2 regions of the Enterobacter sp. ECC-175 genome follow, and region 1 is predicted to be linked to the other one. Evidence: predicted binding sites of a transcription regulator. Region 1 holds the regulator's gene; the other holds the start of a gene.

Region 1 (7,852 bases):
TACACTGCGCTTTGTTAAGGAATTTTCATGCTCAAATCAACGCTGGCGGCTGTTGCAGCTGTGTTTGCTCTTTCTGCCGTTTCCCCTGCTGCGCTGGCAGCAAAAGGAGACCCTCACGTCCTGCTGACCACGTCCGCAGGGAATATTGAGCTGGAACTGAATAGCCAGAAAGCTCCGGTCTCCGTGAAAAACTTCCTCGATTACGTGAACAGCGGCTTCTATAACGGCACCACCTTTCACCGCGTGATCCCGGGCTTTATGGTGCAGGGCGGCGGTTTTAACGAGCAGATGCAGCAAAAGCAGCCTAACCCGCCGATTAAAAACGAAGCGGATAACGGCCTGCTGAACAAGCGCGGCACCATCTCCATGGCGCGCACCGCGGATAAAGACAGCGCGACCAGCCAGTTCTTCCTCAACGTGGCGGATAACGCCTTCCTCGACCACGGCCAGCGCGACTTCGGCTACGCCGTGTTCGGTAAAATCGTGAAGGGAATGGACGTGGCGGACAAGATTTCCCAGGTGCCAACCCACGACGTCGGCCCGTACCAGAACGTGCCGTCAAAACCGGTGGTTATCCTCTCCGCAAAAGTTCTGCCGTAATCCCCCTAACGCGGGCGACGTCCTGCCCGCGTCATCCCCCTTCCTGCGAAAGCGCGTTTTGCCGCTTATACTTGTGGCAAACGGACATCTTCAGGGAGGCGTTAAGTGAAAAAACTCACCGACAGGCAAAAATCCCGTCTCTGGGAGCAGCAGCGTAGCGTCAATTTTCAGGCCAGTTGTCTTCTTGAAAAAGGCCATGGTCCTTCAGAGCCCGACATCGAGACGCTGGAGCTTGGGCCTTCTGCGCCCGGCCTGCCCCATCTGTGCCTCATCCACCGCCATTTATATCGCAGAGAAATGAAGCAGGCAGGCGAGTTCCGTACCGACGATATTTCTAAAGGCGACATTCCCTTCTGCCATTTCGAATACATCGAGAAGATGGGAAATGAGCTGATGGCCGATCTGGAAGGCGACAAGTATCTGGTCGGCCTTGAAAAAGACGCATTTGTTGAGAAAATTAGCCACTACTACTGCGAAATCAACATGCTTCACCCGTTCATCAGCGGTAACGGCATCGCCCAGCGCGTCTTCTTTGAGCAGCTGGCGATCCACGCGGGCTACGCGCTGGACTGGCGGGATATTGACCCCGAGCGCTGGGTCGCGGCGAACCGCAGCGGCGCAACGGGCGATGTGAGGGACCTGAACGCCATCTTTGCCAAAGTAGTGAGCGACGCGCGGGAAACTGAGTAGAATAGGGCGGCCTTTTTTTCTGGAGCCGCCATGATCCTGCTGATTGATAACTACGATTCCTTCACCTGGAACCTTTACCAGTATTTTTGCGAACTCGGCGCCGAGGTGGTGGTGCGTCGCAATGACGAGATCGCGCTCGCCGATATCGACGCGCTGGCCCCGCAGAAAATCGTCATCTCTCCGGGGCCGTGTACGCCGTCAGAATCCGGCGTTTCGCTGGACGCTATTCGCCACTATGCGGGCAGGCTGCCGATTCTGGGCGTTTGCCTGGGCCACCAGGCCATCGCGCAGGTCTTCGGTGCCACCATCGTGCGCGCCGCGAAGGTGATGCACGGTAAAACCTCACCGATTACCCATACGGGCGCGGGCGTCTTTGCGGGGTTAAATAACCCGCTGACCGTGACGCGCTACCATTCTCTGGTCATTGACCCGCCGACGCTGCCCGCCTGCTTCGAGGTGACCGCCCGAAGCGAGACGCAGGAGATCATGGGCATCCGTCATCGGGAATGGGATCTCGAAGGGGTTCAGTTCCACCCGGAAAGCATTCTCAGCGAGCAGGGGCACCCGCTGCTGGCGAATTTTCTCAATCGCTGAATATCTATTGCCTTGCTGTGATTTTTTATGCATATTTTGTGATTATATTTTCACAATCTCTGTGACATAAAATGGATGGGCATGACATGGCAACTGAACAACCCGCAATTACCCGCGCAACATTCGACGAAGTGATCCTGCCGGTTTATGCACCGGCCGAGTTTATCCCGGTGAAGGGAAAAGGCAGCCGCGTGTGGGATCAGCAGGGCAAAGAGTATGTAGATTTTGCGGGCGGCATTGCGGTGACGGCGCTGGGCCATTGCCATCCTGCGCTGGTAGAGGCGCTGAAAACCCAGGGCGAAACCCTGTGGCACACCAGCAACGTCTTTACCAACGAGCCTGCGCTGCGCCTGGGGCGCAAGATCGTTGATGCGACCTTCGCCGAGCGCGTGCTGTTTATGAACTCCGGCACCGAGGCCAACGAAACCGCCTTCAAGCTGGCGCGTTATTACGCCTCCACCCGCCACAGCCCGTACAAAACCAAGATTATCGCCTTCCATAACGCCTTCCACGGCCGCTCGCTGTTCACCGTATCCGTTGGCGGCCAGCCGAAATATTCCGACGGCTTTGGCCCGAAACCGGCAGATATTATCCACGTGCCGTTTAACGATCTGCACGCGGTGAAGGCGGTGATGGACGATCACACCTGCGCGGTCGTCGTCGAGCCGATTCAGGGCGAAGGCGGCGTGACGGCAGCCACGCCGGAGTTCCTCAAAGGGCTGCGCGCGCTGTGCGATGAGCACAAGGCGCTGCTGGTGTTTGATGAGGTCCAGTGCGGAATGGGCCGCACCGGCGATCTCTTCGCCTATATGCACTACGGCGTGACGCCGGACATTCTGACCAGCGCCAAGGCGCTCGGCGGCGGGTTCCCGGTGAGCGCGGTGCTGACCACTCAGGAGATCGCCTCCGCGTTTCACGTCGGCTCCCACGGCTCCACCTACGGCGGTAACCCGCTGGCCTGCGCCGTGGCGGGCGCGGCGTTCGACATCATCAATACGCCGCCGGTTCTGAGCGGCGTAAGCGCGAAGCGCGAGCAGTTTGTGAAGCACCTTCAGCAGATTGACGCGCAGTACGACGTGTTCAGCGAGATCCGCGGCATGGGGCTGCTGATCGGCGCCGAGCTGAAGCCGCAGTACAAGGGCCGCGCGCGCGATTTTCTGCATGCCGCCGCCCAGGAAGGGGTGATGGTGCTCAACGCCGGGCCGGACGTGATGCGCTTCGCGCCGTCGCTGGTGGTGGAAGAGAAGGATATTGCAGACGGGTTAGTTCGGTTTGCCGCAGCGGTCGGGAAGATCGTCCGGGGATAATCTCACGCGACACACTCAGTACGGCGTGCGTTTTAAAATGCGCGTTAACCAAATCCCGTGATGCGGGCGCTGGCGCCATGCCACCGACGAAATGGTGTGCATGGTGTTCAGGTGGCCCAGCACGCGCTGCAAATGCTGCTCCAGGGTGCTCATCGGCCCGTGGGTCAGCGTTTCCGGCGCTTCCAGAATGTTTGAATCCCCCGACTCGCCCGGCGCATCATACTCCAGCCGCTGCTGACAGCGCTGCAGGCCAATTTCACATGATTGCAAATAGCGCTGCGCCAGATCCGGCGTCAGCATCGTGTGCTCGCGCGCCAGCGTGGTCATGGCGTTGATATGCTCAACGATAAACTGGCTGTGCGTCACCCATAGCCTCATGTCGGCGAGATAGTGCGAGTTAAAGCCCGGCTCCTGCATCGCCTGATTAAGGGAGTTGAACAGGGCGTTGTGCGCCTGATTGACCCGCATGCGCTGATACGCCAGCGGCGAAGGCTGCGGATCGTTGCTCAGGATTAAGCGGATGGCATCCTGGTCGGCTTCGAGCGCGTCGTGGGCGTTCTGGCGCAGCAGCCCGCTCTGCCACTGCGGCCACAGCCAGACCATGCCGCCGAAGGCGATCAGGCAGCCAATCAGCGTATCAACCAGCCTGGCGACGATAAACTGCTCGCCGTTGAGCGTGAGCAGCTGCAGGGTATACACCGCGGTCACCGTAAAGCCGACCATCGCCCAGCCGTAGTTTTTGCGGATGATCAGGTAGCTCACCAGCGTAACCACCAGCATTCCCGCCAGCGTATACCCTTCCGGCACGTGGAAGTGCAGCGTTACGCCCGCAATAATTAGCCCCGCCATCGTGCCGCCCGCCCGGTGCAGAATGCGCACGCGCGTCGCCCCGTAGCCGTTTTGGGTAACAAACAGCACGGTCATGAGGATCCAGTACGGCTTCGGCAGGTGCAGCGCCATGCCCATCAGGCTGGCGATGCTCAACATCACGCTGATGCGCGCGGCGTTGCGCAGGGCGGCGGATTTAAGCGACAGATAGCTTTTCAGGGCGGGCAGCAGCGGCAGGCGCTTCTGCTTGTCGGCCATCAGGTCGCGCGGGTAGAGCGGGCGCTGCGTGCGCAAAACGCGGGCGATGCGGCTGAAGTGCCATGCCGCGAACTGGCCGACCGGGTTATCAGGATGCTGGCGGGCAATTTTCTCCAGCGCGCCGAGCTGCTTTTCCATGCTGAAGCGCGTGGGAAAGCGGTGATACAGAATGTCGTCAGCCAGCACGCGCAGGCGCGCCGAAACCGTCTGCGCGTTCCAGCGGATCACCGCTTCCGCGTGGCTGCGCTCGACCAGCTTCTGCACCTCCTGCGGGTGGTGCAGGCTCACGGAGATATGCTCCTGCAGATCCAGCCCCACCTGGAAGATGCGCAGCAGCCGCTTGTACTCGTGGTTTTTATTCGCGGCGAGCATGTGCAGCTGCTGGTAGCACTGGCTGATGAGATCGACCACCTTCTGCTGGCGCGTCAGCAGTGGCGGCAGGGATTTTTCCGGGTCGGTATGCTGCGTGAGCAGGGTGTATTTGGCTTCGCAGTAGTCGGCCAGCTGAACGTAGAGCAGGCTCAGGGATTCGCGCAGCGGCTGTTCCCGCCACAGCCAGAACCAAAACCAGTTGAATACGCCGTACCACAGCGTGCCGAGGGCGTAGATCAGCAGCGGCTCCCATACCGGCATATTGCCCGCGAGGCTTAGGGTGAAAATGGCGGCGATCAGCGAGGCGGGCAGCAGGCGGGCGTGCAGCGAACTGATTTCAGCGGTAACGCCGAGCGTCATCGCCAGTACGGTTAAAATCAGCGGCAGTGGAATATCGCGCGCCAGCAGCAGCTGAACGGCGAGGCTACAGCCGGCAAACAGGCTGCCGCCAACGATCAGGCGTTTGAAAAAGCGCTTGTGCGGCGTGTCCAGCCCGGCAATGTTGCAGCAGGCGGGCACCAGGGAAAACAGCAGCCCCTGCTGGAGATGTCCAAGAATGAGGCCAATGGCCACGGGCAGGCACAACACCAGCGTTTGTCGCAGTGCGTAGTTTACTTCCGGGTGATAGATCAGCCTGCGCCACATGGGGGATAGAGACAAAAACGGCGTGACACCCTGCGGTGGCACGCCGTTTGACCGGAATTAACGGGTTCCGTAAACCACGATGGTTTTACCGTGTGCAGAGATCAGGTTCTGATCTTCCAGCATTTTTAGAATACGACCCACCGTTTCACGGGAGCAACCGACGATCTGACCAATCTCCTGGCGGGTAATTTTAATTTGCATGCCGTCAGGGTGGGTCATGGCGTCTGGCTGTTTCGCCAAGTTCAGCAGGGTCTGTGCGATACGACCGGTGACGTCGAGGAAGGCGAGGTTGCCCACTTTTTCAGACGTAACCTGCAGGCGGCGCGCCATCTGCGAAGAAAGACGCATCAGGATGTCCGGGTTAACCTGGATCAGCTGACGGAACTTTTTGTAAGAAATTTCAGCCACTTCACATGCTGTCTTTGCACGAACCCAGGCGCTACGTTCCTGGCCTTCTTCAAACAGGCCCAGTTCACCGATGAAATCGCCCTGGTTCAGATAAGAAAGGATCATCTCTTTCCCTTCTTCATCTTTGATCAGCACTGCCACCGAGCCTTTAACGATGTAATACAACGTTTCCGCTTTTTCACCCTGGTGAATCAGCGTGCTCTTTGATGGGTACTTATGAATGTGGCAATGAGACAAGAACCATTCGAGAGTCGGGTCTGTTTGCGGTTTGCCAAGCACCATGCGCTGTTATCCTCTGTTATAAGCTGTCTCCAGAGCCATACGTTGCATCCTGACTCTGGGTTTGCAATCGAATTCTTACCCATACCTGGGAAGTCGGCCGTCTAATGTGTCGCAGCCAGTAAAGTTTGATGTCCTCTGCATACATGTGTAACGTCAATGTATTACTGTAGCATCCAGAGTGTTTTAGCATAGCTTTTGCCGCGTGTCTCCTGGTGTCTCGCTTCAGCATGATGCAGGTCGCCTTCCGTTGCGAGAAATGTAACGCGCGCGTAATCTGTCACCAAAAATGCAACGTTGGAGTTAATAAATATGCAAGCGCGTGTGAAATGGGTCGAAGGGCTAACCTTCCTGGGCGAGTCCGCTTCCGGCCACCAGATTTTGATGGACGGTAACTCCGGCGATAAAGCGCCAAGCCCGATGGAGATGGTGCTGATGGCGGCAGGCGGATGCAGCGCGATTGACGTGGTGTCTATCCTGCAGAAAGGCCGTCAGGAGGTGACCAATTGCGAAGTGAAGCTGACGTCGGAACGTCGCGAAGAGGCGCCGCGCCTGTTCACGCACATCAACCTGCACTTTATCGTCACGGGCAAAGAGCTGAAAGACGCGGCGGTGGCGCGCGCGGTTGACCTGTCCGCTGAGAAGTACTGCTCCGTGGCGCTCATGCTGGAGAAAGCGGTGAACATTACCCATTCATATGAGGTGATCGAAGCGTAATGTCGGGGCATCGCGCCTGTTGATGCCCACACTCTAGCCCTCTCCCACGGGGAGAGGGAATATGCTCACGCGATCTGCTTGCCTTCCATCAGCCGCTGCACCAGCGGCGTCATGATTAACTCCATCGCCAGCCCCATTTTCCCGCCCGGAACCACCAGTGTGTTCATATGAGAAATAAACGAACCCTGCAGCATCGCCAGCAGCCACGGGTAATCAATCCCTTCCAGATTGCGGAAATGGATCACCACGAAGCTTTCGTCCAGAGAAGGAATGCTTTTCGCCGCGAACGGGTTGGAGGTGTCTACCGTCGGCACGCGCTGGAAGTTGATGTGGGTGCGTGAGAACTGCGGCGTCAGGTAGTTGATGTAATCTTCCATGGAGCGCACCACGGAGTCCATTACCGCCTCGCGCGAGTGCCCGCGCTCGCTGATGTCGCGGGTGAGCTTCTGGATCCACTCCAGGTTGACGATAGGCACCACGCCGACCAGCAGGTCAACGTGGCGCGCCACGTCGTGCTGCGGGGTGACCACGCCGCCGTGCAGCCCTTCGTAAAACAGCACGTCCGTTGGCTCCGGCAGCGGCTGCCACGGGGTGAAGGTGCCCGGAACCTGATTCCACGGCACGGCTTCGTCATAGGTGTGCAGGTACTTGCGCGACTGCCCCTTGCCGGTCTGGCCGTATTCAATAAACGTCTGCTCCAGCAGGCCGAAATCGTTGGCCTCCGGGCCGAAATAGCTGATGTGTTTGCCCATATCGCGCGCCTTGCGGATGGCCATGTCCATTTCGGGGCGCGTGTAGCGGTGAAAGCTGTCGCCCTCAACCTCTGCCGCCCGCAGGTTGAGCTGGGCGAAAATTTTGCGAAAGGCGAGGCTGGTGGTAGTGGTGCCCGCACCACTCGAACCCGTTACGGCAATAACCGGATGTCTGGCAGACATAGCAACTCCCTGACTGGAAAGATGTAAAGATCAGCCGTGAAACGCGTTGCGGGGCATGATATTGACCGTTTCATGCAGTTCTGACCACACCAGCACCACGTCGCCGCTTTTCAGCTGGCGCTTCACATCGTCGACCTTTTGTTCAAGCGAACGCTCTTGTTCACCATAATCGGTGCCTTCGCGTAATACAAAGCTTTCAATCAGATTATCGAGCGTTTC
Region 2 (7,852 bases), 160 kb from region 1:
GCCCTGCTGGAGCGAGGGCTGCGGGTCAAAGGTCACGCCGGATTTAAAGTCCATCTCCACCTGCGGCCACTTCTGGCGGAAGTTCTCAAGCGCGGGCGTCAGCCACTGAATGCAGCTATGGCACTCAATGGCGATACGCAGCCTGGTCTGCTGCGGCTCATTGCACGACTGCAGCGCGCTGGCAATCTGCGGCAGCACCTGATTCGCCAGCTGTAGAAGAATCTCGCCCTGCGGCGTAAAGCGCAGCGGCTGGCTTTTACGCACAAACAGACGAAAGCCAAGGCGTTGTTCCAGATCGCTGAACTGGTGGGAAAGGGCGGACTGGGTCTGGTGCAGCGTGGCCGCCGCCGCCGCGAGCGATCCGCTGTTCCGCAACGCTTGTAGCGTTTTCAGGTGTTTTATCTCGATCATGAAAGTCCTTCACTTCGCCATGAACATTTTGCGCTTGAGGAATATACAGTACCTTTACATTATGGAAGTGTAAACATCTGGACGTCTAAAACGTAAAAATTCACAAGGGGCATACCATGACAATCCGCACTCACACTCTCGGTTTCCCTCGCGTTGGCCTGCGCCGCGAGCTGAAAAAAGCACAGGAAAGCTACTGGGCGGGCAATTCCACCCGCGAAGAGCTGCTGGCCGTTGGCCGCGAGCTGCGCGCCCGCCACTGGGAGCAGCAAAAGCAGGCGGGCATTGACCTCCTGCCGGTGGGCGATTTCGCCTGGTACGACCATGTTCTGACGACCAGCCTGCTGTTAGGCAACGTGCCGGCTCGTCATCAGAACAAAGATGGATCGGTCGATATCGATACCCTGTTCCGCATCGGCCGCGGCCGCGCACCAACGGGTGAGCCAGCGGCAGCGGCGGAAATGACCAAGTGGTTTAACACCAACTATCACTATATGGTGCCGGAGTTTGTGAGGGGCCAGCAGTTTACGCTGGGCTGGACGCAACTGCTGGACGAAGTGGATGAAGCGCTGGCGCTGGGCCACCAGTTGAAGCCCGTGCTGCTCGGGCCGGTAACGTACCTGTGGCTGGGCAAAGTCAAAGGCGAGCAGTTTGACCGCCTCAGCCTGCTAAACGATATTCTGCCGGTCTACAAGCAGGTGCTGAGCGAGCTGGGCAAGCGCGGCATCCAGTGGGTGCAAATCGACGAACCGGCGCTGGTGCTGGAGCTGCCCCAGGCCTGGCTTGATGCCTTTAAACCGGCGTACGACGCGCTCACCGGGCAGGTGAAGCTGCTGCTGACCACCTATTTCGAGGGCGTCACGCCAAACCTCGACGCCATCACCGCGCTGCCGGTTCAGGGCCTGCACGTTGACCTGGTACACGGCAAAGACGATGTGGCCGAGCTGCACAGCCGCCTGCCTGCGGACTGGCTGCTCTCCGCCGGTCTGATCAACGGTCGTAACGTCTGGCGCGCCGATCTCACGGAAAAATATGGCCAAATTAAAGAGATCGTCGGCGAACGCGAGCTGTGGGTAGCCTCTTCCTGCTCGCTGCTGCACAGCCCGATTGATTTGAGCGTCGAAACGCGTCTGGATGCGGAAGTGAAAAGCTGGTTTGCCTTCGCCCTGCAAAAATGTGAGGAGCTTGCGCTGCTGCGCGACGCTCTGAACTCGGGCGACACGGCGGCGATTGCCGAGTGGAGCGCCCCGATTCAGGCGCGCCGCCACTCGGCACGCGTGCACAACCCGGCGGTCGAAAAACGCCTGGCAGCCATCACCGCCCGGGACAGTCAGCGTCAGAGCCCGTATGAAGTGCGCGCCGAAGCCCAGCGCGCCCGCTTTAACCTGCCCGCGTGGCCGACCACCACCATCGGTTCCTTCCCGCAGACCACCGAGATCCGCGGCCTGCGCCTGGACTTTAAAAAGGGCAACCTTGATGCCAATCACTACCGCACCGGCATCGCCGAACACATCAAGCAGGCGATTATCGAGCAGGAGCGTCTTGGCTTGGACGTACTGGTCCACGGCGAAGCCGAACGTAACGACATGGTGGAATACTTTGGCGAGCATCTCGACGGCTTCGTCTTTACCCAAAACGGCTGGGTGCAGAGCTACGGCTCCCGCTGCGTGAAGCCGCCGGTGGTCATTGGTGACGTGAGCCGCCCGGAAGCGATTACCGTCGAATGGGCGAAGTACGCCCAGTCGCTGACGGACAAGCCGGTGAAAGGCATGCTGACCGGGCCGGTGACCATTCTTTGCTGGTCTTTCCCGCGTGAAGACGTCAGCCGTGAAACCATCGCGAAGCAAATTGCCCTCGCGCTGCGTGACGAAGTGGCGGACCTCGAGGCGGCGGGCATCGGCATCATTCAGATTGACGAACCGGCGCTGCGCGAAGGTTTACCGCTGCGCCGCAGCGACTGGGATGCGTACCTGAAGTGGGGCGTGGAAGCCTTCCGCATCAACGCCGCGGTGGCGAAGGACGATACCCAGATCCACACCCACATGTGCTACTGCGAGTTTAACGACATCATGGATTCTATTGCCGCCCTGGACGCCGACGTGATCACCATCGAGACCTCGCGCTCGGACATGGAGTTGCTGGAGTCGTTCGAGGAGTTCGACTACCCGAACGAAATCGGGCCGGGCGTGTACGATATTCACTCGCCGAACGTCCCAAGCGTGGAGTGGATCGAAGCGCTGTTGCAGAAGGCTGCCCAGCGGATCCCCGCAGAACGCCTGTGGGTGAACCCGGACTGCGGCCTCAAAACCCGCGGCTGGCCGGAGACGCGCGCCGCGCTGGCGAACATGGTCAAGGCGGCGCAGAATTTGCGTCAGGCGTAGTAGTGTGGACTGCCGGGTGGCGCTAACGCTTACCCGGCCTACCAGCAGGCCCGGTAAGGCGTTGCCGCCACCGGGCTTTTTGCTATTACGCTTTCTTGCCACCGTGCTGGCTAAACCACGCCAGCATCCTCTGCCAGCCGTCTTTGGCCGACTCTTCGTGATAGCTTGGCCGGTAGTCGGCGTTAAACGCGTGCCCGGCATCCGGATAAACCACTATTTCCGCCTTTGCGTTAGCGGCGCGCAGCGCGTGGCGCATGGTTTCCACGGTGTCGAGCGGAATGCCCGTATCCTGTCCGCCATACAGCCCCAGAACCGGCGCGTTAAGATCGGTTGCGATATCAACAGGATGCTCAGGAGAGTTCAGCGTCTTTTCACCCACCAGCTTGCCGTACCAGGCAACGGCGGCCTTTAGCTGCGGATTGTGCGCAGCATACAGCCAGCTAATGCGCCCGCCCCAGCAGAAGCCGGTCACCATTAAGCGGTGCGGATCGCCGCCGTTACGTGCCGCCCAGCTTGCTACGTGGTCAAGATCCGCCAGCACCTGCGCGTCAGGCACTTTGCTCACCAGATTGCTGAACAGGGTGGGGATATCGCTGTAATCATTCGGATCGCCCTGACGGAAATAGAGCTCCGGCGCCACGGCCAGATAGCCTTCCTTCGCCAGGCGGCGGCAGAGGTCGCGGATGTGTTCATGAACGCCGAAAATCTCCTGAACCACAATCACGATCGGCAGCGGGCCGTCGGCAGATTCTGGCCGCGCGTGATAGGCAGGCATATTCTCCCCCTGCGAGGGAATGGAGGTCTCACCCGCCACGATGGCTTCTTCAGAAGTAGAAACAATGGTTGAAGCATGCGGGGCGGCGGCAGGTGCAAAATTGGTTTTCTGAATCATGGTATTCTCCGTACCCGTAAGTGCATATAAATATAGACCTCAAGATAACAACCCACACTGCCCGAAACGGTCTATCTTTTGTGCAACACGCGACGATATAACTTGTTAATGTGATGTGAATCACCTTTTTATGGAAAATCACTGCAATCATTTTCACTTGCAGTGAGATCCATCACGAAAATGTGCGTAGTGCTTCTGTAAAGTACCGTTTTGCTTCTTCTGACTAACCGACCCACAGAGGAGTCACCTATGTCTAAGTCTGATGTTTTTCATCTCGGCCTCACTAAAAACGATCTACAAGGGGCTACGCTGGCTATCGTCCCGGGCGATCCTGAGCGTGTGGAAAAGATCGCCGCGCTGATGGATAAGCCGGTTAAGCTGGCAGCCCATCGCGAGTTCACCACCTGGCGCGCAGAGCTGGATGGCAAAGCGGTGATCGTATGTTCTACCGGCATCGGTGGCCCGTCTACCTCTATTGCCGTTGAGGAACTGGCGCAGCTGGGCATTCGTACTTTCCTGCGTATCGGTACAACGGGCGCTATTCAGCCGCACATCAACGTGGGCGACGTGCTGGTGACGACCGCATCCGTGCGTCTGGACGGGGCAAGCCTGCACTTCGCGCCGATGGAATTCCCGGCAGTGGCGGACTTCGCCTGTACAACCGCGCTGGTTGAAGCCGCGAAATCCGTAGGTGCAACCACCCACGTGGGCGTAACCGCCTCCTCCGATACCTTCTATCCTGGTCAGGAGCGTTACGACACCTTCTCTGGCCGCGTGGTCAGCCGCTTCAAAGGCTCTATGGAAGAGTGGCAGTCCATGGGCGTTATGAACTATGAAATGGAGTCAGCAACGCTGCTGACCATGTGCGCAAGCCAGGGTCTGCGTGCCGGTATGGTGGCGGGCGTTATCGTCAACCGTACCCAGCAGGAGATCCCGAACGCTGAAACCATGAAGCAGACCGAAAGTCATGCGGTGAAAATCGTGGTGGAAGCGGCTCGCCGCCTGATCTAGTTCTCTCTTCAGTGACAAAAGGCCGACACGTTCGGCCTTTTCTTTTTTGCGTAACGCCTCGCAGGAAAACCCTTTCAAACTGGACGTTTATACAGCACAATTCTATGTTGTGCGGGTAATTCGTTGATGCAGGGGGCATTGTGGACATCTCATTCCTGATTTATGCGGTGATAGCGCTGGTGGGCGCAGGCGTTGGCTGGCTAATCTCCAGCTATCAACACGCGCAGCAAAAAGCCGACCAGCTTGCAGAGCGCGAAGAGATCGTTGCGGAGCTAAGCGCGACAAAGCAACAGCTTGCGCAAAGTGCCCACTGGCGCGACGAGTGTGAACTGCTCAACAACGAATTGCGAAACCTTCGCGATATCAACACCTCGCTGGAGGCCGATCTCCGCGAAGTCACCACCCGCCTCGAATCCACGCAGCTGCACGCCGAAGACAAAATTCGTCAGATGATCAACAGCGAACAGCGCCTGAGCGAGCAGTTTGAGAACCTCGCCAACCGAATATTTGAGCAGAGCAACCGGCGCGTTGACGAACAAAACAGGCAAAGCCTGAATGGGCTATTAACGCCGCTGCGCGAGCAGCTGGACGGTTTTCGCCGTCAGGTACAGGACAGCTTTGGCCAGGAAGCGCGCGAGCGCCACACGCTGGCGCATGAGATCCGCAATCTCCAGCAGCTGAATGCGCAGATGGCGCAGGAGGCGGTTAACCTGACGCGCGCGCTTAAGGGCGACAATAAAACGCAGGGCAACTGGGGCGAGGTGGTGCTGACGCGCGTGCTCGAAGCGTCCGGCCTGCGTGAAGGATATGAATACGAAACACAGGTTAGCATTGAGAACGACGCCCGCTCGCGTATGCAGCCTGACGTGATCGTGCGCCTGCCACAGGGCAAGGACGTGGTGATCGATGCCAAAATGACGCTGGTGGCCTACGAGCGCTATTTCAATGCGGAAGACGACTATACCCGCGAGGCGGCGCTGCAGGAGCATATTGCCTCCGTGCGTAACCACATTCGCCTGCTGGGCAGAAAAGATTATCAACAGCTTCCGGGGCTGCGCTCGTTAGATTACGTGCTGATGTTTATTCCGGTAGAGCCCGCGTTTCTGCTGGCGCTCGACAGACAGCCCGAACTGATTACCGAAGCGCTGAGAAATAACATTATGCTGGTTAGCCCGACGACGCTGCTGGTGGCTTTGCGCACCATTGCGAATCTCTGGCGTTACGAGCATCAGAGCCGTAACGCACAGCAAATCGCCGATCGCGCCAGCAAGCTGTACGACAAAATGCGCCTGTTCGTGGACGACATGTCCTCCGTTGGGCAAAGCCTGGATCGCGCGCAGGATAACTACCGCCAGGCAATGAAAAAGCTCTCTTCCGGGCGCGGTAATCTTTTAGCGCAGGCTGAGGCATTTCGTAGCTTGGGGGTGGAAGTAAAACGCGAGATTAATCCGGAACTGGTGGAGCAGGCGACGGCGCAGGATGAAGAGTTCCGGCTCCGGGAAGCCTCTGACAATCATAAAACAGGCGGTGGAGACAACGATTTAGCGGCGAATTTACCACCAGATGAGTCAACGGAACGTTACGTTCGCGGCGGTTGAATCGTAGGGCAAACGCGCCCAATCTGTTACACTTCACAAACATTTTACTGATAAGCAGGCTCTGAGATGGTTGAAGATTCACAAGACACGACGCACTTTGGCTTTCAGACTGTCGCCAAGGCGCAGAAGGCAGACATGGTGGCCCACGTATTTCATTCCGTGGCGGCGAAGTACGATGTAATGAATGACCTGATGTCGTTCGGCATTCATCGCTTGTGGAAGCGCTTCACCATCGACTGCAGCGGCGTGCGTCGCGGGCAAACGGTACTTGATTTGGCGGGCGGCACGGGCGATTTGACAGCGAAGTTTTCCCGTCTGGTAGGCGAAACCGGCCGCGTTGTTCTGGCCGACATCAACGATTCCATGCTGAAAATGGGACGCGAAAAGCTGCGTAACATCGGTGTGGTGGGCAACGTGGAGTATGTGCAGGCCAACGCCGAAGCACTGCCGTTCCCGGATAACACCTTCGACTGCATCACCATCTCATTCGGCCTGCGTAACGTTACCGATAAAGACAAAGCGCTGCGCTCCATGTACCGCGTGCTTAAGCCCGGCGGACGCCTGCTGGTGCTGGAATTTTCAAAACCGATTATCGATCCGCTGAGCAAAGCCTACGACGCTTATTCGTTCCATGTGCTTCCGCGCATTGGCGAGCTTGTGGCAAACGACGCGGAGAGCTATCGCTATCTGGCGGAATCCATCCGTATGCACCCGGATCAGGACACCCTGAAAGCGATGATGCAGGATGCAGAATTTGAAAACGTTGAGTATTTCAACATGACGGCGGGTGTCGTTGCGCTGCATCGCGGTTATAAGTTCTGAGTGGAGGTCTCCTGTGCCCTTTAAACCCTTAGTCACCGCAGGCATCGAGAATGTGCTTAATGCCTTCCTGTACCGTGCGCCAGCGTTAAAGTCCGCGCGCCAGCGCCTCAACGGAAAGGTGTTACGCATTTCGTTAAGCGAGTTTTCAACGCCGCTTGTGCTGGTCTTCAGCGAGCGCCAGCTCGACGTGCTGGGCGAGTGGGAAGGTGAAGCCGACTGCTCTGTTATCACGCGCATGAGCGTGCTGCCAAAACTGCGCGATCGCCAGCAGCTGACGACGCTGATCCGCAGCGGTGAATTGCAGGTTGAGGGCGATATCCAGGTGGTACAGAACTTCGTTGCGCTGAGCGATCTGGCGGAGTTTGATCCCGCAGAGCTGCTTGCACCTTATATTGGCGACATCGCCGCCGAAGGGATCAGCAAAGCGGTCCACGGCGGTACGACGTTCCTGCGTAAAAGCCTGCAGCGCCAGCAGCGCTACGCGGCTGAAGTATTAACCGAAGAGTGGCGCATGGCGCCCGGGCCACTTGAAATGGCATGGTTTGCGGAAGAGACCGCAGCCGTTGAGCGCGCAGTTGATGCATTGACCAAACGGCTGGAAAAACTGGAGGGCAAATGACGCCTGGTGAAATTCGGCGCCTCTATTTTATCATCCGCACCTTTTTGAGTTACGGGCTCGACGAGCTTATCCCCAAAATGCGTATCACGCTGCCGCTTCGCATCTGGCGGCGGATGTTATT

Evidence for each region. Region 1 encodes CRP, which controls carbon source genes, mostly activating them, when cyclic AMP is high. Its sites were predicted from a motif close to ATGTGANNNNNNTCACAT; they were not measured.
Region 2: the regulator CRP is predicted to act here: its motif matches at 3,790-3,807, upstream of udp (uridine phosphorylase).

The regions. Positions count from the first base shown of each region.
Region 1 is NZ_CP143776.1:197,808-205,659, reverse strand. Features, by position in the region: gene ppiA (peptidylprolyl isomerase A) at 28-600, shown strand; gene V1599_RS01110 (putative adenosine monophosphate-protein transferase Fic) at 706-1,290, shown strand; gene pabA (aminodeoxychorismate synthase component 2) at 1,321-1,884, shown strand; gene V1599_RS01100 (aspartate aminotransferase family protein) at 1,971-3,191, shown strand; gene V1599_RS01095 (YccS/YhfK family putative transporter) at 3,207-5,294, opposite strand; gene crp (cAMP-activated global transcriptional regulator CRP) at 5,352-5,984, opposite strand; gene V1599_RS01085 (OsmC family protein) at 6,294-6,698, shown strand; gene V1599_RS01080 (phosphoribulokinase) at 6,764-7,633, opposite strand; gene V1599_RS01075 (YheU family protein) at 7,664-7,852, opposite strand, start outside.
Region 2 is NZ_CP143776.1:362,791-370,642, reverse strand. Features, by position in the region: gene metR (HTH-type transcriptional regulator MetR) at 1-411, opposite strand, end outside; gene metE (5-methyltetrahydropteroyltriglutamate--homocysteine S-methyltransferase) at 528-2,789, shown strand; gene V1599_RS01840 (dienelactone hydrolase family protein) at 2,875-3,681, opposite strand; gene udp (uridine phosphorylase) at 3,931-4,692, shown strand; gene rmuC (DNA recombination protein RmuC) at 4,833-6,290, shown strand; gene ubiE (bifunctional demethylmenaquinone methyltransferase/2-methoxy-6-polyprenyl-1,4-benzoquinol methylase UbiE) at 6,357-7,112, shown strand; gene ubiJ (ubiquinone biosynthesis protein UbiJ) at 7,126-7,731, shown strand; gene ubiB (ubiquinone biosynthesis regulatory protein kinase UbiB) at 7,728-7,852, shown strand, end outside.